One region of the Paenibacillus sp. 23TSA30-6 genome, then DNA from elsewhere that is predicted to be linked to it. Evidence: predicted binding sites of a transcription regulator. Region 1 holds the regulator's gene; each other region holds the start of a gene.
What was found. Region 1 encodes NrdR, which represses ribonucleotide reductase genes. Its sites were predicted from a motif close to AACACNATATATNGTGTT; they were not measured.
Positions count from the first base shown of each region.

Region 2: the regulator NrdR is predicted to act here: its motif matches at 1,119-1,136, upstream of E0698_RS15440 (anaerobic ribonucleoside triphosphate reductase).
Region 3: the regulator NrdR is predicted to act here: its motif matches at 801-818, upstream of nrdI (class Ib ribonucleoside-diphosphate reductase assembly flavoprotein NrdI).

Region 1 covers NZ_SLTL01000028.1:46,151-48,418, reverse strand. Annotated here, with positions in the region: gene E0698_RS21190 (lytic transglycosylase domain-containing protein) at 1-243, shown strand, start outside; gene E0698_RS21185 (alpha/beta-type small acid-soluble spore protein) at 380-604, opposite strand; gene nrdR (transcriptional regulator NrdR) at 711-1,178, shown strand; tRNA gene E0698_RS21175 (tRNA-Ala) at 1,302-1,377, shown strand; tRNA gene E0698_RS21170 (tRNA-Lys) at 1,389-1,461, shown strand; partial or broken gene E0698_RS27115 (PD-(D/E)XK nuclease family transposase) at 1,694-1,840, opposite strand; gene E0698_RS21165 (MarR family winged helix-turn-helix transcriptional regulator) at 1,909-2,268, opposite strand, start outside.
Region 2 covers NZ_SLTL01000015.1:121,333-123,600, reverse strand. Annotated here, with positions in the region: gene E0698_RS15450 (LacI family DNA-binding transcriptional regulator) at 1-164, opposite strand, end outside; gene E0698_RS15445 (AbrB/MazE/SpoVT family DNA-binding domain-containing protein) at 453-923, shown strand; gene E0698_RS15440 (anaerobic ribonucleoside triphosphate reductase) at 1,219-2,268, shown strand, end outside.
Region 3 covers NZ_SLTL01000007.1:75,214-77,481, forward strand. Annotated here, with positions in the region: gene E0698_RS08230 (GNAT family N-acetyltransferase) at 1-150, opposite strand, end outside; gene E0698_RS08235 (DUF2500 domain-containing protein) at 215-580, opposite strand; gene nrdI (class Ib ribonucleoside-diphosphate reductase assembly flavoprotein NrdI) at 986-1,345, shown strand; gene nrdE (class 1b ribonucleoside-diphosphate reductase subunit alpha) at 1,332-2,268, shown strand, end outside.

The DNA of each region.
Region 1 (2,268 bases):
ACCAACATTGAACTTGGAACCTGGTATGTGCATAACCTGTCGGTGAAATTTAAGGATAATCCGGTAGCTACCGTTGCGGCTTACAACGCAGGCCCCGGTAAAGTGCAGGAGTGGCTCGACAAGGGCGTATGGGATGGGAAAGAAGAATCCATCAAGCAAATCCCTTTTGGCGAGACGCGACATTATGTACAGCGGGTTATTTACTACTACAGGCAATACACGAAAATTTATAATCAGTTTTAATGGATGGCGAGGCTGCGTGTAAATATGTCATGACACAATGAGCCTGATGGCATTAAAATGAAAAAAGCGCAGGACAGGCTGTTTTTAGCAGCCCATCCGTACACTTTTTCTTGTTATTTTTGCATTATTACCGCGATTATTGGTATTGACCTGCCAATTGTTGTTCGGCGATCGTTACGAGGCGTTTTGTGATGTAGCCCCCGATCGAACCGTTCTCATAGGAAGTCATGTTACCTTGGTATCCATCTTGAGGAATGCTGATACCCAGCTCTTGAGCGATTTCAAATTTCATTTGCTCCAGAGCGCCGGTGGATCTGCTGACTACCAGGTTGTTGGAGTTGCCATTGTTTCCTTGTGCCATTGTTGTTCACCTCCTCGCGACTTGGTAAACATATTATGAACCGTTTTGACAAAATTATTACGAAAAAAGTATAGAGAATTTATTGGAAAAAGGAAGTGATGAATTTATGAAATGCCCGTACTGTGCCTACAATGGAACAAAGGTACTGGACTCGCGGCCTGCGAATGACAACAAGTCCATCCGTCGCCGTCGCGAATGCGAGCAATGTGCTAGGCGTTTTACCACCTTTGAAATGGTGGAGGAGACCCCGCTCATGGTCATTAAAAAGGATGGCAGCCGTGAAGAGTTCAGCCGTGATAAAATGCTGCGCGGTCTCATTAGGGCTTGCGAGAAGCGTCCCGTATCCGTAGAGCAACTGGATATGATCGTATCTCAGGTGGAAAACGCCATTCGTAACACAGCCGCTACAGAGGTGGACAGCCAGCAGATCGGCGAGCTGGTCATGGAACAGCTCTATCCTGTTGATGAAGTGGCCTATGTACGCTTTGCGTCCGTCTATCGGCAGTTTAAAGACATCAACATGTTTATGAAAGAACTGAAAACACTGTTATCCAAAGATACAGCCAGCGACTGATCGCTGACTGTGTCTTGGTTTATGGTGAGAAGGTTATATTTTTTTATAAAAGTATTGACACAGGGGTGAAAATTTTATATGATATAGGAGTCGCTTCAAACAGATGTTGAAATTACATAAAACGGGGCCTTAGCTCAGCTGGGAGAGCGCATCGCTGGCAGCGATGAGGTCAGGGGTTCGATCCCCCTAGGCTCCACCAAATTTTAATATGGACTCTTAGCTCAGTTGGTAGAGCAGTTGACTCTTAATCAATTGGTCCAGGGTTCGAGTCCCTGAGAGTCCATCCTTTAGAAAAACGGCAGAAATGCCGTTTTTTTGTTTTGAATTCAGCTCTGCTTTCCCTTGTGATCACACTTTTGGTCACAGAAGGCCCTACTTTCTTAATGAAAAGCAAACGCCATGTTCTCTTGAATGAGGGCACGGCGTTTGTTTTAGTTTTACTTCAGCTTTTTAAAAGGCGGTCATTCAACTTTTACAGTACATTTGAATTGGCTTGAGGGATTTTCCGTAGCCTATTCAAGAGCAGAAGCCTCGTCATGCAGAAATTTTTGCCGTTCCTCGTACAAACGCCGCGCTTCCCGATCTTGGCTTAGAAACTCCAGTATATCCATCGCCTTCTTCAATGTGGGTTCACTCATCTTAAGCACCTTCCAATTTGCCTTATAAGAAGATAGACTCCCTTCTTGAAGTTAAACATCACATTCCTTAACACTCATGATCAATGGAGCTGTTACTTGTGATCAAATCCGTTAAAGTCCCTGAGCATTCCGATAAAATTTTCAAGTTGTTCATCGTCCCATCTTGAAATGTGTTCGTAAAATACAAATTCTTTCTCTTTTAGAGCATCAATCGTCTTTTGTTGTCCAAGCTCAGTGAGGGATAGAAGTATTCCTCGACGATCATCAGGGGAGGTTTCCCTTTTCACATAACTCAAAAGCTCAAGTTGTTTGACGAGTCGGCTAACCGAACTGCGATCCATAGCTGTTGATTCCGCCAGCGTAGTGGCGCTTGTTGGGCCATATGAGTACAGCCAACGGATAATATGGAAACCCGCAGGTTGTATTGAAGGATCGAAACGTGCTGCAGTTTT
Region 2 (2,268 bases), on a different contig from region 1:
GCAATACTGTTTGTCTCGTATTGATACTTACTTATAATGTCCATCACTCTTTGACGGGTTTCATCCGAATAACGCCCGTTCTCATTGATGACCCTGGAAACGGTTGCTACAGAAACTCCACTTAATTGTGCAATTTCCTTCATTGAGATTTTGTTGCTTTTCATAGTCATCTTCCTTACAAGTTGAGATCATTTCAAAGAATCCTAAAACCCTGAAAAATGTTCAACTGTAGGCGGTAAAGCACTTACCGGATTAGGGAGAGGCCACGATACTTCGCAGCCTCTTACTCCAACAGTCGATATTTATATTATAAACCATCTTCTGCCCCCGGCAATACGTGTGAAGGTATATGATAAATGCATAAAAAAAATTGTATATTTTCTTCAATAAACAAAGCAAAAAATAATATTTTTTGGTATAATCAGGATATACAATCGAAGGAGGAAAGGTTTATGAAAAATACCGGAATGACACGGCCTCTGGATCAATTAGGGCGAATCGTGCTTCCCAAGGAAATGCGCACCACGATGGATATCAATATTGGTGATTCGCTCGAATTTTTCGTGAATGAAGAAGGATTTGTATTAAGAAAATATACAGGTGTATCCTGCAAATTTTGCGGCGCAGTTGATCATTTGACTTATTTTCGTGATAGCTTTATTTGCGCCGATTGCATTCAGGTATTAAAGACAGAGGAAAATGTACATCCCACCAGCACCGAAGCCATCCAGGCTCAAGAACATACCAAGCCGGTTCGTAACCATACAACCTGGCAGCCTAAACAAGCCAGAGTCCAGCAAGGAGAAATGGTAAAAAAGCTCCGAAAGCTGATTCAGGAACATCCCAACCTGCCGCAAAAGGTATATGCCGAAATGCTCGATATCTCACAAGGCCGGGTGTCCCAACTGAAAAAGCTGCTTTAAATTATTCAGTAATTTATTACAAAACATACTCAGATCCAATGGATTGCCATCCTATTGTTTTCTGTCAAATATTCGATCGTCAGGTGTAGAATAAGGAGCGTATTTGTTGATGTGTTCCTAACTTTCACCTGACTTTTTTGTGCGTTCTCCTCCCTATCAGCGTGACAATAATCACATACGCTCCATCCATCCATATATACAATATATAGACTTAAACAATTGGTTAGTACACGATATCGTCAATATATTGTTTTTGGGAGAATAATATATATTTTACTATATGGAGGGTTTTGCGATGAAGGTGTTGGAGGAACATCAATTATATGACATCGGCGAACGGGTCATTGGGGCACAGGATTTGGACATGCTACGGGAGAATGCAAATTTGAATGGAGAATCGTTCAGCGGCAAAATGAGCAAGCTCGGTTCCGAGTACGCCAAGTGGTATGCACGCCTGCGTGTGCTTCCGCCTGAACTGACGGACGCGATTGACCGTGGATATGTATATGTTCACGATTTGGACCAATATGCGCTCGGGACTACGAACTGTATCTTTATTCCTTTTGGTCGCTTGTTGCAAGACGGTTTTAATACAGGCAACGGCTCTGTGCGCACACCGCAAACCATTATGTCTGCTATGGCACTGGTGGCAATCATATTCCAGTCTCAGCAAAACAGCCAATTTGGAGGCGTTTCTGCTAATAAAATAGATTGGGATCTCGCTCCATTCGTGGCCCGGTCTTTCCGCAAGCATCTGCGTAAGGGACTCCGCCTGTTCGGAGAAGAAATAGAGCCCGCTCTGCCTGATGACGAATTACATATAGCCAACAGCCTATTACATGAGGTCTGCCCCCGTTCATACGCATTCGCACGTGAAGAAACGGAGACGGAGACCCGCCAGGCCGCTGAATCCCTTATTCATAACCTGAATACCATGAGCAGTCGGGCAGGCGGACAAATTCCGTTCACCTCACTGAATTACGGGATGTGTACTTCTGCTGAGGGGCGGCTTGTTACACAATCATTGCTGGAGGCCACGATCCGTGGCTTGGGCAGTGGAGAAACCCCTATTTTTCCACAGCATATTTTCCAATGCAAAAAAGGAATCAATCAGGCCGAAGGCGATATCAACTATGACTTGTTCCTGCGGGCAGTAGAATGCTCCAGCAAACGTATGTATCCCAATTTTGTCAATGTGGATGCTACCTTCAACCTGCCCTATTACCGCGCAGATGATCCGGATACCATTATTGCGACGATGGGCTGCCGCACCCGCACCATTGCTGACCGTTTCGGCAGAAACTGTCAGAGCGGCAAGGGTAATCTCTCATTCAATACGATTAAT
Region 3 (2,268 bases), on a different contig from region 1:
GGCTTCGCTATTCGTCTGAGAATGAGGATAAGTAAAAACATCGCTCAAACCGCGTGTAATATCCGGGTCATTGACCCATTTTCGTATTTCCGGTATATCCTCCTGACGATACTCTCTCAGCACGATGCGTTCCCCAATAATATGCGGCATAGTACATCTTCCCTTCGGTTATGTATGGGTATCCTGGCAGTTACCTGCCCTCAGGTAATTCAGCTTATGCTTCCATCGCTCTCACGAACTCCAGAAAGAGCGTGCCTTTATAACGAAGCTCCCCACGATCTCCAGTAACAATCATACCAAAATCCCTATCCTTCACCTCCAGCTCCTTGCGCTCGCCCCCATCAAACTCAAAAGTAACATAATAAACTGTCGAAGCTAAAAAATCGCCTGAGCCCCCGCGAACTCTCGTTCTCTTGTCCACCACCTTACATGAACGTTGTTCCAACTCAGCGGCTTGATTCGAAAGCCCCGTACCGATTGCCTTGGCAATGATAGCGATAAATCCAATTGCAATGATTCCAAAAACGATAAAAAATATGGCCTCAAACGACCCTGAATCCATAAATCCATTTCCCATCATACGTATTCCCCCTACAGTAAAAGGTAGATTTAGCACAGTATCTCCTATTGACAAATCGTACATCTTCATCCTTCAAAACTCCAGTACATTTGTAAAATTCGCATGAAAAAAAAAGTTATTCTGCTTATCCCGCACCCCGCTTGGACTTGCCCCCAATCCTTGTGTCCAACCTTTTAAAAGTGATTGACCTCACCTATATATAGATATAAAATAGAAATCGTACTCTAAATATAGTGTATAACGCGTATTTTACACATATATCTTGAAAATACAGATATGGAAGTACCGATATAAATAGACGTTAAAATTTTGGCGAAGCACAGCCAGCAAGGGTTTGCGAATCTTTACAGGATTTCGAGCCTTGGGCAGATGCCGTTTTGCCAAATGTCAAGGAGGATGAATACAATGCTGATTGCTTATGATTCCAAGACCGGCAATGTAAAAAGATTTATCGGGAAGCTCAAGCTTCCGGCGGTCCAAATCCAGGAGCAAATGACTATAGAGGAACCATACGTACTCATTACATATACAACGGGGTTTGGACAGATACCTGAGAAGGTATCTTCCTTTTTGCAAAAAAATGCTCAAAACCTCGTGGGTGTGGCTGCCAGCGGCAACCGTAACTGGGGCGAGAGCTTTGCCAAAAGCGCGGATTTGATCTCCGACCATTATAACGTGCCTGTCATCAGTAAATTTGAATTATCCGGAACGTTCGGCGATGTAGAGCGTTTCAAACAGGAGGTGAGCCGAGTTGCGGCATATTGAACTGAACAACATGTTGATGAAACGCGATACAGACGGCTTTTTCCAATTGGAAAAGGACCAAGAGGCTGTAGACGAGTTTATGAAGGAAGTCGAAGAACGGAGCTTGAAGTTTGCGGATACAGCGGCTCAAGTGCTCTACATGATTGAGAATGATTATTACGAAAATTTCTATAGTAGCTATACAGCTGACGAAATTAAGGATATTTTCCATATCACTCATAGTTATAATTTTAAATTCCCTTCCTATATGGCAGCATCCAAGTTTTATACGGATTATGCAGTGAAGAGTAATGACCGTAAGGTTTATCTGGAGCACTACCCTGACCGGGTGGCGGTCGTCGCCCTGCATTTGGGACGCGGTAACGCCGATACGGCTCGCCTGTTGTCCCGCTCGATGATGGAGCAGCGTCTCCAGCCGGCAACGCCAACCTTCCTGAATGCAGGCAAAAGCCGTCGTGGAGAACTGGTGTCCTGCTTCCTGCTCGAAATGGACGATTCCCTCAATTCGATCAACTACGTGCTAAACACTTGCATGCAGTTGTCCAAAATCGGCGGCGGTGTCGCGGTCAACTTGTCGAAACTGCGGTCACGCGGCGAGGCGATTAAAGGTGTAGAAGGCGCGGCTAAAGGAATTATGCCTGTGCTGAAGCTGATGGAGGACGGCTTCTCTTACGCGGATCAGATGGGTCAACGTAAAGGCTCCGGTGCAGCATACTACAACATTTTCGGATGGGATGTACTGGAGTTCCTGGATAGTAAAAAAATCAATGCCGACGAAAGAGTGCGCCTGAAGACACTCTCCATCGGACTGATTGTACCGAACCGCTTTTATAAGCTGGCTCAGGATAATGAGCCGTTGCATGTATTCGCTCCTTACAGTGTATACAAGGCCTACGGTACCCATCTGGACGATATGGATCTAG